One region of the Neobacillus sp. 204 genome, then DNA from elsewhere that is predicted to be linked to it. Evidence: riboswitches for the same ligand, from Rfam matches in the RefSeq annotation. Region 1 holds a riboswitch; the other holds the start of a gene.
The links. A riboswitch is a leader RNA that binds a small molecule or an ion and turns the genes downstream of it on or off. The one in region 1 is predicted to bind cobalamin.
Positions count from the first base shown of each region.

Region 2: another riboswitch for cobalamin. It lies ahead of ACJ004_RS23520 ((2Fe-2S) ferredoxin domain-containing protein); the one in region 1 lies ahead of ACJ004_RS06640 (ribonucleoside-diphosphate reductase subunit alpha).

Region 1 covers NZ_JBJORY010000002.1:518,308-523,155, reverse strand. Annotated here, with positions in the region: gene ACJ004_RS06650 (bifunctional metallophosphatase/5'-nucleotidase) at 1-406, shown strand, start outside; gene ACJ004_RS06645 (hypothetical protein) at 458-2,140, opposite strand; cobalamin riboswitch at 2,308-2,506, shown strand; gene ACJ004_RS06640 (ribonucleoside-diphosphate reductase subunit alpha) at 2,636-4,848, shown strand, end outside.
Region 2 covers NZ_JBJORY010000013.1:100,345-105,192, forward strand. Annotated here, with positions in the region: gene cobK (precorrin-6A reductase) at 1-460, opposite strand, end outside; gene ACJ004_RS23510 (sirohydrochlorin chelatase) at 457-1,401, opposite strand; gene cobJ (precorrin-3B C(17)-methyltransferase) at 1,465-3,090, opposite strand; gene ACJ004_RS23520 ((2Fe-2S) ferredoxin domain-containing protein) at 3,136-3,519, opposite strand; cobalamin riboswitch at 3,650-3,837, opposite strand; cobalamin riboswitch at 4,019-4,213, opposite strand; gene ACJ004_RS23525 (vWA domain-containing protein) at 4,360-4,848, opposite strand, start outside.

The DNA of each region.
Region 1 (4,848 bases):
CACCTGGGGAGAAGTTTACACCGTTCAACCCTTTAATAATGACTTAGTCAAAATGACGATGACTGGACAGCAGATTCGTGCATTGCTAAACCAGCAGTGGGGTGCAACCAAAACGAACATGCTCCAAATTTCTGGTTTAAGCTATACATGGGATCCAAATAAACCAATCGGGCAAAGGGTAGTGAGCATTAAGCTTCCAGATGGCACGGAAATTGATTCAAATAAATCTTATTCAGTGACAGCGAATATCTTTCTTTCTGGAGGCGGCGATGGATTTACCGTATTCACCCAAGCACAAAACAAAGATATTGGTCCCGTTGACCTTGATGCATTAGTTAACTATATTTCAGCCCAACCTAAACCGTTCACTAATCAAATTCAAAGTCGTATTCAAAGGTTTCAGTAAAAAATAGGGTGTCAGGCACCAAGTGGTGCCTGACACCCTATTTTTGTTATCCTATTGTAAGGCTTCTATTGCTAACTCTTTGGCGGGAAGGAAGTCATCGCCGGTGTCGAAGTAGCTGATGGTTACTTTATCTCCTTCTTTTAGGTAGATAGCGAGTGGTTCTTTTTCTGAAGAAATCATAAAGTTTTGGCGGTTGTTTAATAAGAATGAGACAACGGTGAAATCTCCGCTTTTTTCCTTATAGACTCTCATCACTGTACCGCTGATTTGTTTTTCTTCTGCTTTAGAACTTCCGTCAACAGTGCCCTTGCCCCTTTGTAAGGCTGTTTTATATTGTCTAAGAGCCTCATTTGGCGTGTTGGCGTATACGGAAATCTCTGGATTAGCTGCTGATACAATAAAGTAATTTTGCAGAAAACCGTTTGAATCCAATACGGGTGTTAACCAACTTGCTTCCCCATAAAAATTATAGAGAATCGGCATTTGTCCAAGCCATTTCTTTTCAATAAATTTCTTTTCAATAATCTGCAAGGCCCCTTGTGAATCCATATAAGATTGCTCTGGGTTTCCGGTATAAAAGGTTGCTTTTCCAGTCCGTGAGTTAGTCAGCGAGTAACCAAGCATGGAATCGACACCTTCTTTAGGACTGGTGAAATCAGTGAAATAATACATTGTTCCATTTTCATCAAAGATCGGACTTACATTTGACTCTGTTCCTTCATCAGAGGGGAGTTTTACGTCAGACTTTCCGAATACACTATTCCAAAATCCATGAACGAGGTTCCCATAATAACTGTTTTGCAAACTCACGGCTTCAGGAGAGACGGCCCCATCGATAAATTCGGGGACATCTGATAACGGGTATTCTTTCATTGCCCCAGTTTTTGAATCGACGACGACGAGCCCTTTAGTTGTAAAGCCATTTCGAGCAGAAATAAATTCTCCATAGGTACGGATATAAAACGGTTTTCCATCCTCGTCAATTTCTAATTGAACATCACCATAGAAAATTTTCTTCGGATATTTCATGCGAATCTGCCGCTCAATATTTTTATTAAAATAAGAGGAAGGGTTATATACCATATCTGACTTGATGAATTTAGGATTAGCGCTGGAATCAGTTGCACTCAATGTAAAATAGCCAGGTGTACTTTCTCCTTTCCACCATTTAAAAAATCCTGAAAATTCAACGGGAGCTATATATACATAGTCACCGTGCAGCTTTTGAATTTGCAGGTTTCCAAGCTCATAGTAGCTTGTGTTCGGTACTTGCCCAAATGCCTTTTTCATTTTGTTACGGGCAAACTGTGGCGGAACACTGGCAGGTGTTTCTTTTTCATCAAAGGTTTGAATCTCCACCTTTTCAGCCATCTTGGCCACTTCATATTTTTTATCAGCATTAAAAATAAAGGCAGTTAAGAAATAAATCCCCAGGCAAAGACTTGCGAGGAAAAGTAGTCCTTTGATCTTTCTTTCTGTACCATTGGAAAGAACGGCTCCAGCAGCGGAAACAATAATTGCTAACGGCCATAATGAGGTGAAATTTCTATCAAAATTACTGAAATAATAGAATGAAAACACAGCTAGCATGAGAAGCACAACAACAGCAATGGAGACACCGATATTTAGTTTTTTTCCTTCCTTTTTACTTGCTTGATCATGTTTAAAAATAGGTATTAGAATAAGTGCCGCAGCAATCCCGATAATCAACGTAAATAGAAATATGTTCCCCATATAAATGCCCCTTTTCAACTTGATCTTTCTTCATTTACGGATATGAACCCAGATAAGTTTCATTTTTATATAATAATAGACTTGAAATATTTTATTTACTATACTATTATTTAATTTAATTGATTCACTATATATTGTTTCGAATGATAATTATAAAACTATATATTGTGTTAGCCTTAAGAGATGATGCCATTGTGGCTTAAAAGGGAATCTGGTGTAAATCCAGAACTGCCCCCGCAACTGTAAATGCTGACGAAATGAACAAACCACTGTATAAAACTGTCTAATTGATTAGGTACTTATATGGGAAGGGTTCAAAGTAGGAAGAAGTATTAGTCAGGAGACCTGTCTTTCTTAAGTTGTTTCAACTTCTTCGGGGATTGAGAAGATGAACGATGGCGACAAAAGGGATTTGATTTTTTTCCATTTGTATAGTTATCGTTTCATCCGCTCAATTACCGTTGAGCGGATTTTTTTATTATAGGGGGAATTGAAATGATGACTAAGGAACTACAATCCGAACTTCATTATGTTTTAGAAGCTATTGAACAAGTTACAGGACAATATCAAATTAACACAACAGAACTAAAAAACCGAATAAGCGAACTGAATGTAACAGAGTTAGAAGCAAACCAGCAAGCATTACTTTATGCAGTGAACCAAATTGCTATGGACCAACCGGATTGGACATTTATTGCTGCCCGCTTTTATTTAAATGAATTATATGGGAAATCTGCAAAAAGCCGCGGATATGACCGTTCTTTAAAATATGGTGACTTTTATAAATTATTAAAAGTATTAACCGATATCGGGATTTATTCTAATGATCTATTAAACTTATATAGTAAAGATGAAATCGATGAATTAGCAAAAGAGATTGATCCAGATAAAGATTTTTTATTTAATTACATAGGTTTATTTTTACTGGCGGATCGTTATCTTGCTCAAGATCATAACCGAAATGTATATGAACTCCCGCAGGAACGGTTCATGATTATTGCCATGACTCTTATGAAGTATGAAAAGCAGCCGATCCGCCTCCAACTTGTGAAGGAAGCTTATTGGGCATTAAGTAATTTATATATGACGGTGGCAACCCCGACTTTAGCGAATGCAGGGAAAAGCTTTGGGCAGCTTTCCTCCTGCTTTATTGATACAGTTGATGATTCCCTTGATAGCATCTATTTAAATAATTGGGATATTGCTCGGTTAAGTAAGGATGGCGGAGGGATTGGGATCTATTATGGTAAAGTTCGTGCACTTGGTTCCGATATTAAGAAATTCAAAGGAAACTCTTCAGGTGTGGTGCCGTGGATAAAATTGGTGAATGATACAGCTGTCAGTGTCGATCAGTTAGGACAACGCCAAGGTGCCATTGCGGTGTACCTAGATTTGTTCCATAGAGATATTATGAACGGGTTTCTCGATTTGAAAACAAATAATGGAGATGAACGCCGTAAAGCCCATGATATTTTCACAGGTGTCTCTATACCCGATCTTTTTATGAAAAAATTGGAAGAGAGAGATGAGCAGGGAAGAAGTATTGGACAGTGGCATACATTTTGTCCCCATCAAGTAAAACAAATGATGGGTTGGAAGGATGAACATGGTAACCATTTAGGACTTGAGGATTTTTATGATGAAACGGATGTTAAATATTTTTCTGAGAAATATGAAGAAGCCATTAAAAACCCGCTTCTACCTCGTAAAACCTACCGAGCAATGGATATTATGACACGGATCATGGTGGCTCAATTAGAAACAGGCACGCCATATATGTTCTATCGTGATGAAGTCAACAGGCAAAATCCAAATAAGCATGGTTTAGGTAAAGGCCGAACTTCTATTTACTGCAGTAACTTATGTACAGAAATAGCTCAAAATATGTCCGCAACGACAATTATAAACGAGTACCAGAATGAAGATGGCCATATCGTGATGGTTCGGAAGCCAGGTGATTTCGTAGTTTGTAATTTATCTTCTATAAATCTAGCAAAAGCAGTTCCTGCAGATGTCTTAGAGCGATTAATTCAAATCCAAGTAAGGATGCTCGATAACGTTATCGATTTAAATACAATTTCGGTTGGACAGGCGCAATTAACAAATAAACGGTACAGAGCGGTGGGTCTGGGAACGTTTGGCTGGCACCACCTTTTAGCCTTGAAAGGGATATACTGGGAATCTGAAGCGGCGGTTAAATATGCAAATAGTTTATATGAAGAAATTGCGTATTATACGATCCGTGCGTCAATGGGACTAGCAAAGGAGAAAGGGGCTTACAGCCAGTTTAAAGGGTCTGAATGGGATACTGGGATGTATTTCGAACGAAAAGGTTACCTATCAGAAAGGTGGAATGAGTTAAAGGGTGCTGTAGGTACTCATGGCATTAGGAATGGCTGGTTAATGGCGATCGCTCCTAACTCATCAACGGCGAAAATAGGAGGCTCGACAGATGGTATCGATCCTATCTATTCGGTTGAATATGCAGAGGAAAAAAAGAACTTTAAATTTAAAGTGACGGCACCTGATTTAAATCATAAAACCTACGAGTATTATCGTCGTTCGAGACATGAAATAGATCAGATTTGGAGTATTAAACAGAATGCAGCACGCGGTCGCCATATTGACCAGGGGATTAGCTTTAACCTTTATGTAAGACACGATATTAAAGCCAAAGACTTGCTTAATCTTCATATGGAAGCTTGGAA
Region 2 (4,848 bases), on a different contig from region 1:
CAATCAACCGGATGTCTGGTTTTCCAAATAATTTCTCCGTAAATACCTGAAGTGTCTTGCTGCCGGTCGTCAGCATCACAACCCCTTTTTTGGCGGCGGCGATATCGGCTGCTTCCTCGTAGTTTTCGACCACTTTCATCTTTTCATATTGGAAGGTTTGGGACTCGCGCTCGTAGCGGATATAGGGGACTCCTACTGTTTCTGCTGCATTCATCGCGTTTTTGGAAGCTTCTTCGGCAAAAGGATGACTTGCATCGACAACGGCTTGAATTCCCCTTGTTTCAATCAAATCAACCATTTCTTCAGCCGTTAATCTTCCTGCTTGTACGTTAATCCCTGTCTCCTTTAATTCACCCGCAGCATTATCGGTGACAACTGTTGCAAGGAGATCGAAGCCCTCCTTCTGTATTTCTAAAGCAAGGGCCCGTGCATCACTTGTTCCAGCTAATACTAAAATCATCTTCCATCTCCTGCCTTCTGCCCAACATGTTCATGGTGGTGGTCATGATCATGGTCATGGTCATGGTCATGGTCATGGTCATGGTGGTCATGCCCGTGGTGCTCATGATCATGGTCATGGTGATGGTGATGATGGACATGCTCCATTACATTCAGGCGATATTGGCAGGTATCACAGTTCATCTTCACTTCATCACCAAGCGCTTCTTCCACTCGATCGATTAAAATCGTCTGCAGTTTCGGATGATAACCGAAATAGCCGGCCAATTTAAAGTCCACAGTGGAATATTGATGTTTAAAGGGAACCATCATCTTTTCTAACCGTTTAATCAGAATGCCTGTGAACAAAAAGTAAGGCAGGATAATCACTTTCTTTGCCCCAAGCTTTACACAGCGCTCTATTCCTTCATTCACAAGGGGATTGGTAACCCCCATAAAAGCAGGTTCTACAATTTTATAGTTTGTTTTTTCCCAAAGTAATCTTGCAATCTTATATAAATCACTATTAGCATCCGGGTCACTACCGCCTCGACCTAATAAAAGAACGGCTGTATCGTCTTCTGGATGATCCAAGTTCTCCCCGATATCCGTTAATCTCGTTTTAAGAATTTCAAATGTTTCCTCATGAACGCCAATCGGTCTGCCATAGGTTAACCGTACAAACGGATATTTCTTCTTTGCCTCATCAATGGCAGCAGGAATATGAATTTTGGAATGACCTGCTTGCAAAAGCATAATAGGAATGACAACAATATGGTCGGCCCCCTTCTCGACACATACATCAATTCCTTGATTTACAGTTGGTCTTTCAAATTCTAAAAAACTCGTCTGAACTAGTACTGTATCGTCCCATTTACTTCTCATCGCTTCTATGAACTGACGGACTTGTTCATTACCTTCACGTTCCTTACTCCCATGACCAACAAATAAAATAGCTTTCAAAATGTTTCCTCCCCTTTGTTTGTAATTGCCAAACCTATCGATTGACAACTATCCTTCTTTCCTTTACTCCCCGCATGCCGCCGCTTCAATTTTTATATTCGGTGTAATATCTTGATGCTCGAAGCCTTGAACCTGCTTTGCCCGTTTAAAAAATTTATAGAAACGTTCATTAGGATAGGCATTCTGTTTGTATTCTTGAACAATCCCCTCCACTACCCCAACGATTTGGTCAGGAGCTATTCCTTCGGCGACAATCTGACCAGGATGGGCACTTCTTCCGGCTGTCTTCGCTCCTAAAAATAAATCAAATGCTCCTTTGCGGTAGACAATGCCAATATCCTCTTTTACAGCTCCGTAGCAGGCCATCCCGCAGCCATTCACGCCCAGTTTTAATTCCTTCGGAAGTTCCATTCCTCCAAGCCTTTCCTGTAGTTCCTCAGCATAGGGAATGGAATCCTTCTTTTCTCCGTCACAAAAATCACAGGCTTTGACGGTTAAAACGTCCCCAACCGGAGCAATCAAAAAATTGGCTGCTGCTAATTTTTCCACAATGTCATCAGGCTCGGAGGTTAAAATTTGCAGCTTAATACAGTGATCTTGTGTGTATTCCATTACTCCTTCTTCTCCGATAATTGCGGAAAGAGTCATCATCTGTTTCGCTGTAAATTTTTTATTCACCACCCCAGGACTGACGGCAATCTCAAAAATGGATTGAACATCTTGCTTAACCATTAGATTTTGGGAAAGCCCTTGGTTTTCACCAATGATCATTTGTAAGGCTTCCTCTGCCAGTTCTCTTGGAGATTCTTTTACTGAAATGGCAGTGACCGTTTTATTTTTCAAAGGTTTCAAATCTTCCGTTTGCTCCAATGCCCATGGTTCGGCTTCCTTTTGCAGTCGCTGATGCGGTTTTAACGGCTGTACAGCCTGATTTAATGTATACTTCCGCTGATAACCGCGCGGGGTGATGATTAAGCCATCGTAGAAAAACGTAGAAGAATTCCCAATTAACACGGTCGTCAGCATCCCAATTTCATGTTCCAGCATGTCTTGTAAATTGGTTAAGACGACATTTTGGCTTTCACGATACGCACTCTTTACCAATCCAACTGGAGTATCGGGAGACCGATATTTTAAAAGAATTTTTTGCGCTTCCATGATCTGTCTTGTTCTTCTTCCACTCTTTGGGTTGTAAAGAGCAATAACAAAGTCCGCCTGAGCCGCCGCTTCGATTCTTTTCTCGATTAAATTCCACGGTGTTAAATGGTCACTTAAACTAATCGTACATGCATCATGCATGACTGGCGCTCCGAGTAGTGCTGCACAGGAGTTAATCGCGGAAATTCCAGGGATAACCTCGATTTCTACCCCTGAATCTTTTTTCCAGCCTTTTTCAATTAACACTTCGTAAACGAGACCTGCCATTCCATAAACACCGGCATCTCCACTTGAAATCACCGCTACCTTCTTACCCTGCTCGGCCTGTTTAACAGCCTCTTGGGCCCGGCTCACTTCTTCTGTCATTCCCGTGCTAATAATTTGCTTCCCCGTTATGAATCCCTGAATTAAATCAACATACGTTTTGTACCCAATGATGATATCACTTTCTTGAATGGCTTCTTTTGCCCGTTCCGTGATATGTTTTTCATCTCCTGGGCCAAAGCCAATAACCAACAGTTTCCCTCGCACTCTTTTTGCTCCTCCTTCCAGAAATTGAATAAAGAACCTATTAATCTAGACACTCTTTTTAACAGGCTTTAGAACCCCTTCGATACATTCCGTTCTTTCTGATGCTATAAATCCTTCGTGGCTATATTGATAAATGACATGGTCTTTAAGACAGGCCCCTCCTATCAGATGCTGTCGGACCATATTACTTCCCACCTCCGGCGTAACGTTCTTATACCAAGTTCCTTCCGGATAAACGATAGCAACAGGGGCATCCTTACATCTTCCATTACATCGTGTTCTTGTTGTATGTATGATTGACTCCAAATCTAAATTAGTAATCTCATTTCGAATCGCTTGTGTAGCCTCTTCCCCTCCCTTTCTCATACAGCTGCTGCCGTTACAAATTAATACATGGTGTTTCGTCCCTTTTAAATTCCAGGTTGTCATAAAACACTCTCCTTTTATTTTTTTTACGAAAAAAAGCACCCCTATGAAAATAGGGGTGCAGAGTAATACACACAAAATGACAGAAAATGAGGTATTTATCAGCACTTCCACCTATTGTCCCGTAGGTTAATGAAGTCATTAGGTAGAGGCAGGTCTCCTGACTAAGGTTCATCGTTCGATTGCGTCTTCCCGAAAAATTCCAGTGACATTTGCAATGAACTCCCCAATACAGTGGCGGGTACCGTGACGGAATTAAACCGTACTTCCCTTTTAAGCGCATTTCTTTCCTTTATGCGCACCTATCCTAATCATATTCAATTTTTATAGAAGGTCTGTTTCTTCTAACATAAGCGATGAGAATCAAAAATCATTTAGAATCATGTAAAAATAAAAAATCCGTTCAACAGTTGTTGAACGGATAAAACGTCAGCGGAAAGCAAGTTAAAGAAACTATACTTTTTGTCGCGAACGTTCCATCTTCTCAACCCCCGAAGAAATCGAAACTATAAAAGCTAAGACAGGTCTCCTGACTTGTGTATCTTCCTACTTTAGACCCTTCCCGTATTCGTATATCTATTAATATACGAAACAGTGGTTTGCCTATTTCGTCCACACTTACAGTTGCGGGGACAGTTCTGGCTTTTCACCAGATTCCCTATTAAGCCCAAAGGGCATCTTAACTGATTTGTTAACAAAAACATATTATATTTTTCAAAGATAATATCATACTAGTCTAACAAATAGAATATATCAAGTATTTTTTAAAGTCTCTTTTTTGAGGGTAGGTAAAGTTTTTGTTTCTCTTTTTTAATTCAAGCATAAGAACCGGCTCTGTGGCATTTAATTCCTCGAACGTCGATTATAATCCTTTTCAATGCCTTCTTTCCAGCTTCGATCAAGCTTTTTGCCGCTTCGAAGATTACTTACGACTTCATTGACCGCTTCATAATTTAATTGAGTTCCTTTCTGGTCCGCATGGTATTCCACCGCGAAGTCCTCATCGATTCCAAATTGTGAAGCCGTTGAGAGGGCATCGATATTGGCTCCAAGGAAGATGAATTCCCACCCAAATTTCTCTTTTTGAAGCTGAACCATTTTTTTGATTTTGTTCGTTGTGAATTCACGGCTCGCGTTTTCCATCCCATCCGTTGTGATAACGAATAACACTTTTTCGGCCCGTTCCGCTTCACTAGTTCTCTTTTGGACATTAATCATTTTTTGAATAGTAAAACCAATGGCATCTAATAGCGCAGTGGTGCCGCCTACTTCATACTCTTTGTCGGTCATAGATGAAATACCTCTTACATTGATTCGATCGTGTAATAATTC